2 regions of the Nitrospirillum amazonense genome follow, and region 2 is predicted to be linked to the other one. Evidence: predicted binding sites of a transcription regulator. Region 2 holds the regulator's gene; the other holds the start of a gene.
What was found. Region 2 encodes PhoB, which activates phosphate uptake and scavenging genes when phosphate is short. Its sites were predicted from a motif close to TNTCATAAAACTGTCA; they were not measured.
Positions count from the first base shown of each region.

Region 1: a site for PhoB is predicted at 3,074-3,089, ahead of P5F91_RS01845 (HesB/IscA family protein). Genes of this name have one in related genera too.

Region 1 covers NZ_JARPAF010000001.1:462,347-469,553, reverse strand. Annotated here, with positions in the region: gene nifV (homocitrate synthase) at 1-1,097, opposite strand, end outside; gene nifS (cysteine desulfurase NifS) at 1,121-2,302, opposite strand; gene P5F91_RS01850 (NifU family protein) at 2,323-2,628, opposite strand; gene P5F91_RS01845 (HesB/IscA family protein) at 2,640-2,960, opposite strand; gene P5F91_RS01840 (hypothetical protein) at 3,242-3,844, shown strand; gene P5F91_RS01835 (Rieske (2Fe-2S) protein) at 3,872-4,249, opposite strand; gene P5F91_RS01830 (nitrogen fixation protein NifQ) at 4,261-4,875, opposite strand; gene fdxB (ferredoxin III, nif-specific) at 4,883-5,185, opposite strand; gene P5F91_RS01820 (CCE_0567 family metalloprotein) at 5,201-5,434, opposite strand; gene P5F91_RS01815 (NifX-associated nitrogen fixation protein) at 5,453-5,923, opposite strand; gene nifX (nitrogen fixation protein NifX) at 5,929-6,324, opposite strand; gene nifN (nitrogenase iron-molybdenum cofactor biosynthesis protein NifN) at 6,321-7,207, opposite strand, start outside.
Region 2 covers NZ_JARPAF010000002.1:553,439-560,645, forward strand. Annotated here, with positions in the region: gene P5F91_RS08725 (PIG-L deacetylase family protein) at 1-759, opposite strand, end outside; gene P5F91_RS08730 (AraC family transcriptional regulator) at 1,007-1,843, opposite strand; gene P5F91_RS08735 (FAD-dependent oxidoreductase) at 1,991-3,163, shown strand; gene P5F91_RS08740 (hypothetical protein) at 3,175-3,561, shown strand; gene phoB (phosphate regulon transcriptional regulator PhoB) at 3,617-4,321, opposite strand; gene phoU (phosphate signaling complex protein PhoU) at 4,420-5,184, opposite strand; gene P5F91_RS08755 (ATP-binding protein) at 5,425-6,933, opposite strand.

The sequences.
Region 1 (7,207 bases), on a different contig from region 2:
AGTTCGCCCTCATTGATGGGGCGCTTCCAGGCGACGGCGCAGTTGCGCACCTCATCCAGCACGCGGCGCGTGCGGCCCTCATCCGGTGACAGGCCCAGCGATTCCAGGGCGTTGTTGATGGCGGCCATGCCGGAATGCTTGCCCAGCACGATGGAGCGCACGCGGCCGAACCAGGCGGGGTGGATGGCCTCATAGGTTTCGGGGTCACGCAGCAGGCCGGACACGTGGATGCCGGACTCGTGGGCGAAGACGGCCGAACCGACGATGGACTTGGCCGCCGGGATGGGCCGGCCGGCGGCTACGGCCACCAGTTCGGCCAGGCCTGTCAACTGGGTCAGGTCCACGCCCGTCCGCCGTTGGGCGATGGGACCCAGGGCGGCCACCACCTCTTCCAGCGCCGCGTTGCCCGCCCGCTCACCCAGGCCCAGGACGCAGACGCTGGCATGGGTGGCGCCGCCGCGCACCGCCGCCAGGGTGTTGGCGGTGGCCAAGCCAAGATCATCGTGGCCGTGGAATTCCAGTTCCAAATCCGTCTCCGCGCACAGCTGGCGGAAGATCTCATGGGTGCGGAAGGGATCCAGGATGCCCACGGTATCGGCGAAGCGGAAACGATGGGCGCCCGCCTCCTCCGCCGCGGCGACGACGCGCAGCAGGAAGTCCATCTCCGCCCGGCTGGAATCCTCGCCGCCGACCGCCACGGCCAGGCCCCGGTCCCGCGCGTAGGACACCACGCGGCGGATGCGGGGGATGATGTCCTGGCGGCTGATCTGCAGCTTCACCCGGATCTGCCGGTCGGACACCGGCACGGACAGGTTCACGCGCGTCAGGCCGGTGCGCAGGGCGGCGTCCACATCGGCCTCCGTCATGCGGCACCAGGCAATGGCCGCCGCCTGGTGGAGGGAGGCGCCGATCTCGGCCATGGCCTCGATCTCCTCGGCGCCCATGGCGGGGATGCCGGCCTCGATCTCATCCACGCCGGCGGCCTCCAGCTTGCGGGCGATGGCCACCTTTTCCGCCGTGGTGAAGGCGACGCCGGGCGCCTGTTCACCATCGCGCAACGTGCTGTCATTGATGACGATGGGCGGTGCCTTGAGCATGCTGCGTCTCCTTGAGCGAAGGGTCAGGCGAAGGTGGGGGCACGGTCCCGCCAGAGGGGCGAACTGGACCGCAGGCGGCCGACGATGTCGGGCAGGACATCCAGCACCCGGTCGATGTCGGCGACGGCCGTGTCACGGGAAAGTGAGAAGCGCAAGGCGCCCCGGATGGCGCCGGCCGGCACGCGCATGGCGCGCAGCACATGCGACGGCTCCGTCCCGCCGGAGGCGCAAGCCGAGCCGGAGGACACGGCAATGCCCGCCCGGTCCAGCATCAGCAGCAGGGCGTCGGCATCGACATAGTCGAAGGCGATGCAGGCGGTGTTGGCCAGGCGGTTGCCCCGGTCGCCCAGAACGTGGGCCTGGCCGATCCGCGCCAGCACGCCTTGCTCCAGCCGGTCGCGCAGACGGCCGATCCAGCCGCGTTCCGTTTCCAGATAGCGCGCCGCCAGGTCGGCCGCGGCGCCCAAGCCAACGATGCCGGGTACGTTTTCCGTTCCGCCGCGCCGGCCCCGTTCCTGCCGGCCGCCGCGCAGCAGCGGACGGAAGGCGGTGCCCTTGCGCAGGTACAGCGCGCCGATACCCTTGGGACCGTGCAGCTTGTGTCCCGACAGCGACAGCATGTCGATGTCCGTGTCCCGCAGGCCCAGGGGCACCCGGCCCACGGCCTGGACGGCGTCGGTGTGGAACAGGGCGCCGGCGGCATGGGCCTGGCGTGCTAGCGCCGCCACCGGAAACAAGGTCCCCGTCTCGTTATTCGCCCACATGACGGAGACCAGGGCCGTGCGCGGCCCCAGCGCCCGTTCGAAATCGTCCATGTCCAGGCGGCCGTCGCCGTCCACCCCGACCGTGTGCACCTTGATGCCGCGCGTCTTTTCCAGGTGCGCCGCCAGCGCCAGGATGGCGGGGTGTTCCACAGCGGTGGTCACGATCTCATCCCGGCCGGGCTGGCTGTCCAGGGCCGACAGGATGGCCGTGTTGTTGGCCTCCGTCCCGCCGGAGGTGAAGATGATCTCATGGTCGTGGGCGGCGCCCAGCAGGGCCTGCACCTGGCGCCGCGCCAGCCGGATGCCGTCCGCCGCCGCCGCGCCGACGGCGTGGGCGGAGGACGGGTTGCCGAACCGCTCCGTGAACCAGGGCAACATGGCGGCCACCACGCTGGCGTCGGTGGCGGTCGTCGCATTGTTGTCGAGGTAGACGGGGCGCATGAGATGGTTCCCCTCCCGGATTAGTGCGGGCCCGGCGCCCGGCCCAGGACCGGGACCAGGCGGACGAAGGTTCCCAGGCGCTCCACCACCCGGGCCTGAATGCCGTCCAGCGTGGCGCTACTGAGGCGGCACATGACACAGGCCCCGGTCAGCCGGACGCGCACGATGTCGCCCTCCACATCCAGCAACTCACAATCCCCGCCGTCCCGTTGCAGGCCGGGGCGGATTTCGGCGATGGCGGCGCGGATGACCTGGACGCGGCGGTCTTCCGTCCCGTCCGGCACCGCCCGGTCAACCGTCTGTTCCTCAAGCGTGGGGATCAGCATGGCCGGCCCCCTCAACCGAAGGACTTGCCGCAGCCGCAGGCGGACTTGGCGTTGGGGTTGTCGAAGGTGAAGCCCGAACCTTCCAGCGCCACGACGAAGTCGATGGTGGTGCCGTCCAGCAGCTCATGACTCTTGGTGTCGACAAAGACCTTGACGCCGTCCTGGTCGATGACGGTGTCCTCCGGCCCCGCCTCGCCGGCCAGGCCCATCATGTATTTGTAGCCGGCGCATCCGCCGGCATCGACGCTGATGCGTAGCCCGCCCGTGGGGTTGGCGGCGCCGGCGATGGCGCTGCGGACGGCATTCAGGGCGCTGGGGGTCAAGTTGATCATGGGGCACCTGCCAGGGTTGGTGACCTGCGATCCTCCGCAAGGGACGTGCCAAGGCCGAGTTCATTGGAAAATATGGGTTTTCCCGCCGAACCCTGTTGCGTTCACACCCCCGATGTCGGGTTTGCGACAGGGGTATTTGCTGCAATCGGTGGGACGGGACGCGCGAAAAATCCCGCAAATCCAAGGGTGGCGGACCGGTTGCCCCAACCGGCAAAGCCTTTGCAAAGGGGCGCTCGAGGCCCCGCCCCCGCGGGCCTCCCCCGTACAGGAGCCGCACCCCGATGACGACCACCGCGACAACGATCGAAAAAACCGCCCTGGCCCGCCTGGCCCAGGAAGACCGCCTGATGAACGCCGTGCTGAAGGCGCCCACGACCAAGCCCGGCCGCTTCGGCTTTCGCGGCGACATCGCCCTGAAGTTTCAGCCGCACATCGCGGATGAAAAGCGCCCGCCGGAGTACAAGCTGGAACAGGTGCTGACCTACGCGCAGGAGGGAGAGGCGACGATCCCCGTGCTGGCGGGCTACATCCATTCCTTCGCCTACCTCAAGGACGTGTCGGAGGTGCTGTCCGGCCTGCTGCGATCCGGCGGCAAGTACTTCATCTTCTGCAACAACATCGACCTGCTGGCCGGTTACCAGGTCACCCTGAACGGCATCACCTTCATCGTCCTGCCCTGCGATGAATCCACCGTGTGGAAGGAGATGATGGACCTGATGGGCGTCGACAAGAACGACATCAAGAAGCTGGACACCGCCGGCAAGCTGGACGTGCTGCTGGATGTCGCCCGGCGCTTCGACCGAAGCTATCCGGCCATAAGCTATGAGGATGGCGTGGCGCAGATGCTGCCGGTGAAGAACCGCAACGAGAACCGGCCGGTCTGATACCCGGTCTGATACAGGGCGGGGGCGCTACGGCGCCTCTTCCACCAGGGTGACGCCGGTGACGCAGATGTCGCCGTCCTCGACGGACAGCGCCACCGGCTCAAGCCCGGCGCCCTGGCAGGGACCATCCACGCACAGGCCCGTGCCCAGGTCGAACAGGGCGCCGTGCTTGCCGCACATCAGCCGTGTGCCGTCCGGGTCCAGGAACTGGTTGCGTTCCCAGTCCAGGTGCACGCCGTTGTGCGGGCAGCGGTTGACGTAGCCCACCACCTGCCGGCCCCAGCGCACAACGATGATGCCCCAGGGCCGATGCTCTCCCTCGTCATCAACGCGCAACAGCTGAAAGCCCCGGGCCTTGCGGCTGGGGATGTCGTCCACGCGGCACAGGACATAAGTCTCTGACATGGGCGGTATCTTCAATGGGCGGGCGGAGGCCGGCCGGAGCGGAGGTGGGCCAGCATGGCCTCGCCGTCCTCCGCCCCGAAGCAATGGTCGAAGTCATCGCACTCGGTACAGATGGGGGCGGTGCACAGGGTGAAGCCCTCCGCCCGGCAGATCATGCGGAACAGGAACTTCTTCCATTTCATGTCCTGGCTGTTGCGGCGGGCGAGGCCGCCGAAGTGGCGCTGCATCAACGACGACAGCTCGCCCCGGTTGCGCAGACCCAGATCCTGCCAAAGGTGGTTGGGTCGGCTGCACCGTCGGGCGATCATGGTCGCCAGGTCGCGCTGCAGCGGGGTGCCGCCGTCGGCATACATCCACAGCAGGTCACGCACCGCCTGCTCATCCTCCTCCAGCGCGGCGGGGCCGTCCGCCAGCGCGGCCATGCCGGCCCAGGCGCCCGGAAACAGGCGGAGGGCCAGGCCCTCAAGGGCGATGCCATCCAGGCCGGCGCAGAGCGGCAAAGATCCCCGCCCCGCCAGCGCCTCGGCCCAGGCCAGCGCCAGGATGCTGGCCACCACATGCAGATCGAAGGGGTCGGCCGGCCCCGCCCGCTTCATCAGCCAGCCATACGCATCGGCGGCACGCATCACTTCCTCACGCCGCGTCCGCCGCCAGGGGCGCATGGGTCTGGCAATTGGCGGGGCAGACGCGGGCGCAGGCGCGGCAGCCGACGCAGGCGCCTGCGTCGTCCATGACCATCACCTTCTTCTCGATCTCATCATCGTCATCATCATTGCCGAGATCGACCAGGTCGCCCTCCTCGGTCAGGCCCTTCAGGACCATGACCCCACGGCCGCAGACCTTGAAGCAGCGACCGCAGCCGATGCAGCGCTTGGCATCGATGGCGATCAGGAAATCCGGCTGCCAGGACCGGCCGTCGCGGGTGAGCGAGGACATGGGGGCGAACTCCTTCTAAGGCGCGACGGACAGCTGGGCGGCGGTGGCCCCGGCGGTTTCCAGCGTCTTCAGGTCGGCGCGCTTGAGCTCCAGCGCCGCGAAGGCGTCGTGGGCGCGCTGTGCCACCTCCAGGATGGAGGTCCAGTTGACGGGCAGTTCCTCCGACAGGTCATGCAGGTCCATCTTGGCCTGCATGGCCCGGGCCGATTGCTTCTTGATCTCGTTCTTCAGGGCCTCGACATCGCTCATGGCAATTCCCCTATCCGCTCAATAACGGGCGACGTCGGGAAAGCGCCCGATCATGTCCACGCCCGCCTGGACGTATTTGCCCCCCTCCTCCGCCAGCTTGGCCAGGGTGTCGAAGCCGAAGCGGTGGACATCGCGCAGCTGCTTGTTCACCACCACCAGACGGCCGCCGATCAGCACCATGCGGCCGAAACCCTCATGGCTCATCTTCAGCATGGGGGACACCATGACGCCCGTCGCCTGCTCGATGCTGAGCGCCACGGCGTTGAAGAACAGCTCCAGCCGCCAGATGGTCTCCGGATCCGGATCGCCCAGGATGGGCAGCTGCCGCCGCTTCTCCTTGTCGACGATGTAGGGTTCCAGCAAATCCAGGTCGGCCTTGCCCTCCCAGGTGCCGTGGGTGTCCTGGGCGCGCCAGATCACGATCAGCTGGCGGATGAAGGGGCTTTGCGCCGCCACCGTTTCGGGCGGCAGTTCCAGAACGTCGGACATGGGTATCAATCCTCGAAATCCAGAGTACGGACGGCCCCCTTGGCCATGGCCTTGCGCAGCCAGGGCGGCGGCGTGCCGTTCAGCACGGCGCGCAGGCGTTCCAGCAGATCCTCGATGGGTTCCGGCTGGGTGACCTTCATGGGGTGGATGTTGCTGGCGACGACGCGGGCGGCGCCGGACCCGCCGATGGCGGCGACATAGAGGATGGCGCAGTCCTTGATCGCCTCGATCTTGGGCGCCAGCTTGTCCTCGTTGCCGTCCTCCTGCAGATCACCGGCGAACTCCACCGCCTGCAGCAGGCGATAGCCGTCGGGATCCAGCTCATAGATGGCGATGTTGCGGGCCCAGCCGAAATGGGCGTCGACCCGCTTCATGTCCTGCGTGGCGAAAGCGACCTTCATGCGGCTTCCCCTTTCGATTGAGCGCCGTCCCCGTCCACCACCCGCCAGGTGTCGGGGGTGGCCCCGTGATGCTGTTCGGTGTCGGCCATCACCAGGTTGCTGAGGGCGAAGATCAAATCCCGCGCCCCGCGGTAGCCGACGGAAACCAGGTGCCCGGCCCCCAGCCGGTCGAACAGGGGCAGGCCCATGCGAAAGAACGGAATGCCCAGGCGGGCCGCCGCCTGGCGCCCATGGGAATGGGTGATCAAGAGGTCGCACCCCCGTTCCCGCGCCCGCCGCTCCAGATCCTCCAGGTCGCCGATCAGCACCTCGTCCGTCTCCACCCCAGCCAGCACGGGCGAATGGGTGGTGGTGACGGCGGCGGTGATGTGGGCGCCCATGGCGTGCAGCATACCGCCGACATGGGCCAGCAGGTCGGGCTCCGCCCCGATGGCCACCTTACGGCCGCCAATGTGGAAGTGTCCGTCCAGCATGGCGTCCACCAGCTGTCCGCGCTGCCGCCGGTATTTGACAGGCACCGGCCGGCCGCTGATCTCCGACAGGAACATGATGAAGGCGTCGGTCGCCTCCAGCCCGCACAGGCGGGGGAAAAGGCGGAAGGGCACGCCCGTCCTGTCCCGCAAGGCTTCCGCCGCTGGGCGCATCTGCTCACCGATGGCGATGGCCCAGGATGAGGCGCCCAGGCCCGCCACCTCATCCACGCCGATGCCGCCGATGGTGGTGGGGGTGAAGTCTTCCGGAATGTGGCCGTCCAACGAGCCCGCCAGGTCGGGCAGGAAGCTGGACTTCAGCCCGAAATCCTCCAGGATGGTGCGCAACTCGTCCAAATCACCCGGCGTCATGTGGCAGCCGGGCAGTATCGTGACCCTGGCCGGGTCGCGCG
Region 2 (7,207 bases):
TTCGGCCGGTCTTCCGTCCCCGGTTTCTTCGGCGAAGCGCCGCACGGCGGCGCGCCAGTCGTCGGTGAAACGGAAAATGATGGGGACCTGCGATGTGTAGCAGGCGATGGCCGCCAACCGCCGCTCGAAAGCCTCGTCCGCGACCGGCACGGTCACTGGGCTGCCCAGGCGATCGCCAACCTCCGCCAGCCGGGCGGGTACGCCCGACGGCGTGTGGATGGCGTAGGGGCAATCGACATAGGCGAAGATCGTCACGCCGCGATCCGCCAGGGCGGCGCCCGTGGCGAAGGCGATACGGTGGTCGACATGGCCGCCGACGCCCAGCGGAACGAAGACCGTATTTCCCTCCCGCCATTCCGGTAGGCCGACCAGTTCTTCCGCCATGTGGTCCGCCATCTCCAATTCTTCGGCATGGATGGGTCCGAAAAGATCGGCGTCGCTGGTGTAGCGCTCGCCCCGGTAGATCGCGTCGGGAATGCCGAGCCAGCGCAAGTCACACCCAAGCGCGTCGGCGGAGGCCTGGTCCTCTGCCCGCCTGATCCGGACCACTTCGTCCGGATCGCTTATGCGCCACCGCTCATGCTTCCAGGCGGCGAAGTCATCCACCATGGTCGCCACGATGTCGCTGGCGCAGACCGTGATTATGGTGACTGGCTTCCCGCCCGTCGCCAGTAATGCCGCCGTCCCGCCACAGGACAGGGCGACGTCGTCGTAGTGAGGCTGCAGGAACAGGGCCGACGCGGTGTCGAGCGGGTTCATGGGAAACGTCATATGCCCCGGGGTCGCTGCCTGGTCCGCCCACAGCATGCTGCAGGTACGGGCCGGCGGACAAGTCAAACGTACGGGAAAGGCCAACGGCGACTGGGGTCGCGGCTGTTGCGTTCGCATCCCGCGACCCGCGGCTCACGCTGATATCACGCCCGGGGGCGTCGCCGGCCGACCGCACGGTGGGATCATGTCCAGCTCGGTCGGTAGCGGGCTTGGGTGAGCAGCCCTAAGCGGAAGGTCAGGCTGCCACCCCCCTTCGGGCGAAATAGCGGGCGGGGGGCTCGCCGAAGGCACGGCGGAACATGGCGATGAAGTTGCTGGGCGTGGCATAGCCCAGGGCGTCCGCCACCTCCGCCACCGCCTCCCCCTTCGCCAGGCGTTCCAGGGCCAGGGTCAGCCGGGCCTGCTGGCGCCACTGGGTCACGCTCAGGCCGGTTTCCGCCGCGAATAGGCGGCGGGCGGTGCGTTCCGACAGGCCAGCGTCGCGCGTCAGCACGTCCAGTGTGCGGTCGTCGTCCGGCGTCTCCAGCAGGCGCAGGGCCAAGCGCAACAGCCGGGGGTCGGTGGGCATGGGCAGGTGCAGCGGTTCATCCGGGGCCAGGCGGACTTCGTCCAGCAGCACGGCCAGCAGCCGCTCCTGCTCCGGCGTCAGCGTCGCCTCCAGCGGCCATTCCGCCACCCGCCGCACCAGGGACTGCAACAGGTCGCTGATGCCCATGACGCAGGGACGATCGGGCAGGCCGGCGCTGGCCTCCGGCGTCAGCAATATACCCCAGCCGAACAGCGCGCCGCTGATGGTCAACTTGTGCATCATGCCGGGCGGTATCCACCCGGCCCGCAACGGTGGCAGCATCCAGGACCCATGGGCGGTGCGGATATGGATCAGGCCGTTGGCGATGCAGAACAACTGCCCCCGCCGATGGGCGTGCCAGTCGATCTCCCGCGTGCCCATGTGGGTCCGGTCCTCCGCCGAATGGCTGCCCCAGAAGGTCACGACGGGCGGGCCGTCTGTCCGCTCGCACATCTCCAGGAAGGCTTCCTTGGTCATGGGGGCGGTGTCGTGGGTGTGGCGCATGGGCGTTCCAAAGGGCGGATGGCTGGGCGGGCGGCTGGCGATCGGTTTGGCCGTTTCACATTATTTTTCGTCCGACTGTCGTTATCAAGCTTGTCCTGTTTCACGGTACCGAATCCCCAGTGCGGAGTTTTGGCGGACGGTGACGAGATGGACGGGACGCAGGTGGCGATCATCGGCGCGGGCCTGGGTGGCCTTTGCCTGGCGCAGGCGCTGACGCGCGCTGGAATCGACTGCGTGGTGTATGAACGGGATGCGGGCGTGGACAGCCGCTCCCAGGGCTATCGCCTGCGCATCGACGCGGACGGTGCCGATGCCTTGGCCCGCTGCCTTTCCCCGGCCCTATATGACCTGTTCCGGCGCACCTGCGCCGTGCCCGCTCCCCGCACCCGTTTCCTGGACGGTCGGCTGGTGCCGGTGACCGGCCGGGCGCCGGCGGTATGGAGCGCGGCTGATGACGTTGCCCCCAACCGGGAGGTGGCGGGCGACCTTTGCGCCCATCGCCAGACCCTGCGGGAAATCCTGTTGACCGGCGTGGCGGACCGGGTGCGGTTCGGCGCAGCCTTCCAGGCCGTGGCCGTGGGCGAGGACGGTCGGGCTCACGTCGCCTTCGCCGACGGCACGTCGGTGCGGGCCGGCCTGGTGGTGGCGGCCGATGGCATCAATTCCGCCGTTCGCCGGCAGTTAATGCCTCAGGCGGAACCGCTGGACGTGGGCGCGGTCTGCCTTTACGGCCGCACCACCCTGACATCCCAAGTGCGGGCGGCGGTGGGGGACGACCTCTGCGCCGGTACCAGCGTGGTCTTCGCCGACGGCTATGCCGGCATCGTCGAGCCCATGCTGTTCGACCCCACGGAGGGCGAGCGGGGCGGGCTCAGTCCCGTGGACGACTATCTGTACTGGGCGCTGATTGGCCCCAAGACCCGGTTGATGGGGCGCTTCCCCGATGCCGCGCCGGCGGTGGTGGCGGATCATCTGGCGCGCGACTGGCATCCCCAATTGCGCGGCCTGTTCCGGCATGCCGATCCCAGGGGCATGGCACTGCTGCCGGTGCGCAGTGCGCGGCTGGCCCGCACGTGGCCCTGCTGGGCACTGCCCCCCGTCACCTTCCTGGGCGACTCCATCCATGCCATGAGCCCCGCCGGCGGCTTGGGCGGCAACGTCACGCTGCGCGACGCCGCCGTGCTGGCGGCCAGCCTGTCCCGCATTCCATCGGCCACGGCGGCGGCGCGGGAGTATGAGGCGGAGATGCGCACCCGTGCCGCCCGCGCCATCCACCTCTCGGAAGTGGGCGCCGCAACATTATTCGCGGATGTGTTTTAAGGAGATTGAGGATGAGCCTGTTCGAGATACACGATCTCAGCCGCTTTCCCGTGGTGACGACCCGCCCCGGTACCACCCGGCCTGGCTACGCGCCGCAGTGGGAACGGGAGATGGACGCCCTGCTGGAACGGGGCCTGCCCTTCGTCATCATCATGCGCGATCCCCCGGAGGGGGAGGCGCATGAAGACCGGCGCCTGCGCGGCCTATGGCTGAAGCGCAACCGCGACACCTTGGCGGGATTATGCCGCGCGGTGATCACGGTGGAGCCGAATGCGGTGCGTCGTGCCGCCTTCAAAGCCCAGGCCGTCATGGCGGTCAAGGCCTTCGGCGTGGCGATGGAGGTGGCCGCCACGGCGGATGAGGCGGCGAATCTGGCGACGGCCGCCCTCGCCGCCTGATGCGGGTACCAAGCAGCGGCACGTGGTTTCCCCTCGCGCAGCCGATATGGAAATATCAAGCCGACTTCATGTCCAGGGCGTAGCCGGCCGAGCGCACGGTGCGGATCATGTCCAGCTCGGTGTCCTCGTTCAGGGCCTTGCGCAGGCGGCGGATGTGCACATCGACGGTGCGCGGTTCGACATAGACGTCGTGGCCCCAGACGATGTCCAGCAACTGCTCCCGCGAGAACACGCGGCCCGGGTGCTGCATGAAGTGGCGCAGCAGGCGGAACTCGGTCGGGCCCAGGTGGATGTCGCGGCTGTTGCGGCGCACCCGATGGGCCGCCAGGTCCATGCTGATGTCGCCATAGCGCAGCAATTCCTCGGCCAGCGAGGGCACGGCCCGGCGCAGCACGGCGCGGATGCGGGCCACCAGCTCGGTCGGGCTGAAGGGCTTGGAGATGTAGTCGTCGGCGCCGGAGTTCAGGCCGCGCACCTTGTCCGCCTCCTCACCCCGGGCGGTCAGCATGATGATGGGGATTTCGCGTGTCTTGGGGTTGCGGCGCATCTGGCGGCAGACCTCCAGCCCGCTCATCAGCGGCAGCATCCAGTCCAGCAGCACCAGGTGCGGCGCCTGCTCGTCGGCCAGCAGCAGCGCTTCCTCGCCGTCGCCGGCGGTCAGCACCCGGAAGCCTTCTTTCTCCAGGTTGTAGCTCAGCAGCGTGACGAGGTCGGCTTCGTCCTCGACGATCAGAACCAAGGGCTTCAACGAGGCGTTCATGGGGTGTCCCTAAAACTGGCTGTCCGGGGTCGGGTAAGCGGTGGCAAGTCTAAGTCGTCTATAGGCTCGGGCGTGAGGAACGGCCCGGGGGGAAGGGCTCACAGATCGTCCACGGCGTCGGCGCCGTGCAGGCCGCTGCCGTGCAGGTCGACATCGGCCGTGGGGCCGACGACGAAGCTGGACTGGTCATGCTTGGGCCGGTCGGAGGTCAGCGTCTGGCCCAGCACCAGGAAGTGGATGGTCTCCGCGATGTTGGTCGCGTGGTCGCCCGCCCGCTCCAGATTCTTGGCGATGAACAGCAGGTGGGTGCAAGGGGTGATGTTGCGCGGGTCTTCCATCATATAGGTCAGGACCTCGCGGAACAGGCTGGTGTACAGGTCGTCCAGCTCCTCATCCCGGTTCCAGGCGTCGATGGCCTTGCCCACGTCGCGGTCGATATAGGCGTCCAGCACGTCCTTCAGCATGCTTTCCACCAGCTTGCCCATGCGCGGGATGGCGCTGACGGGCCGCACGGCGGGAAGCTTGGCCAGCGCCATGCTGCGCTTGGCGATGTTGGCGGCATAGTCGCCAGTGCGTTCCAGGTCGGCGGAAATCTTCAGGGCGGCCAGGATTTCGCGCAGGTCGCTGCCCACGGGCTGGCGCAGGGCCAGCATGCGCACGGCCTCCTGCTCGATGCCGCGTTCATAGTCGTCCAGCTGGTGGTCGGCCTGCATCACCCGAGCGGCCAGGTCCACGTCGCGGCGCACCACCGCCTGGACGGCGCCGTCCACCTGGGCCTCGGCCACGCCACCCATCTGGGTGATCAGGTTGGACAGGCGCTGCAGCTGCTGCTCGAACGACTTAACCGTATGCTCGGCCGGCATCTTCTTACCACCCCACCCCCGGCGGTCCTGGCCGGGGCATGAAAAACGGCGGCCGGCGGGACACATCGCCGGTCGGGCAGGGTGGACCATAGCGGCAGGTCGCTATGGAATTGCTACAGATAAGCGACAGTTTTATGACGGCGCATCCGGGCGAGCTGTGCCCTGAAAGCTATGCTACCTCAGTGGCTTATCTCATACGGGGGTAGCGCTACCACGGGTATGGCCGGCGCCGGCCCACCCTCAAGCGGCACCCCGGCCGCCTTCCTGTGACAGATTCGGGGCAGATTGGGGTACGGGCTTTTCCGCCTTCTCCGCCGCCTTTTCCACGCCGGGCAGGTGCACGGTGAAGGTGCTGCCCTTGCCCACCTCGCTGTCGATGGTCAACCGGCCGCGGTGGCGGTTCACGATGTGCTTCACGATGGCCAGGCCCAAGCCGGTGCCGCCCAAGGCGCGGCTGCGGGCGGCGTCCACGCGGTAGAAGCGTTCGGTCAGGCGGGGCAGATGGGTGCGGGCGATACCCTCGCCCTTGTCGGTCACCGACACCTTGATGCCGGCCACCTTTTGCGGCGCCTGGCGGGCGCGGATGCCGGTGGCGCCCGGTGCCGGCGGCGCCTCGGCCCGTTCCAGCGACACCACCACGTCGGTCTGCTCGCGCCCGTACTTGATGGCATTGTCGATCAGGTTCTGGAACACCTGGGTCAGCTGGTCCTCGTCCCCCTGCACGCGCGGCAGGTCTTCGCCGCCCTGAACGCGGATGGTGATCTTGCGCGCCGCCGCCTTCAACTCCAGCATGGCGACCACGCTGTGCACCAGCTGGGCGACATTGGTCTCGCCGGTCGGGTGGGTGTGTTCATCCAGCTCGATGCGCGACAGGGACAGGAGGTCCATCACCAGGCGCGACATACGGCCGGCCTGCTCCTGCATGATGGCCAGGAAGCGGTCGCGGGCGTCGGCGTCGTCGCGGGCGGGCCCGCGCAGCGTCTCGATGAAGCCCACCAGGGTGGATAGGGGCGTGCGCAGCTCATGGCTGGCGTTGGCCACGAAGTCGGCCCGCATCTGTTCCGACCGCTTGATGGCGGTGATGTCGTGCAGGGTGACGATGGCGGTGATCTCATGCTCCGGCGCGCCGTCCTCCGCCGCGGGGCGGAAGGGCGTTACCCGTACCTCCAGCACGCGCTCCACCGGCAGGGGCAGGGTGAATTCAACCCGCCGGCTGTCGCCGCCGGCCAGCACGGCGTCCACCGCCGCCAGGACGTCGGGGTTGCGCACGCTGACCGCCAGGTCACGGTTCAGCATGCGGTCGCCGAACAGGGCGCGGGCGGCGCTGTTGGCGCGGCCCACCTTGCGCTTGTCGTCCACCAGCATCAGGGGATCGTGCAGGGCCTCCACCACCGCCTCGTCGGCGGCCAGGCGATGCTCGATCTCCTCCCGGTGGCGCAGCCAGTTCTGGTGCAGCTGGGCGATGTCCTCCAGCAGGGCGGCGCCGGTCAGGGTGCGGGCCTGGGGCGGGGGCAGGGGTGTGCGGCGGTCCCGCACCTGGTCCAGGTAGGCGGCGATCAGCCGGCTGTCGCGCAGCACCAGGTGGCGCGCGACGGCGGTCACGGCGGCTACCAGGGCGAAGGCCGCCAGTGCCAGCAGGATGTTGAGCCGCCCGGCGATCACCAGCGCGCCCAGCAGCGCCGCCGTCGGCGCCAGCATCAGCACGGCGATGGCGACAAAACGATCGGGGCGCGTTTCCAAACGACTCATCTCCCAAACCCACCCATGCTGATTCCCGTGACACGGCCAAAACAGGCCAGGTCAAAAGTGCGCCTTCCCGTTCATTGCACCGAACATAGCGCAGGAATGGCGCCAGGAACCCACGTCATGGAAGTTTAATCCCGGGACCGGCCGTGGAGCTATCCCGCTTCATAAGAAAAGGCCACGGCCATCGGGAACTCCCCCGCCAGCCATGGCCCTTTTTTACTTAAGCACCGCCGCCGGCCATGGCCGGCGGCGTATGTATACTGGATACGCTTTTTTC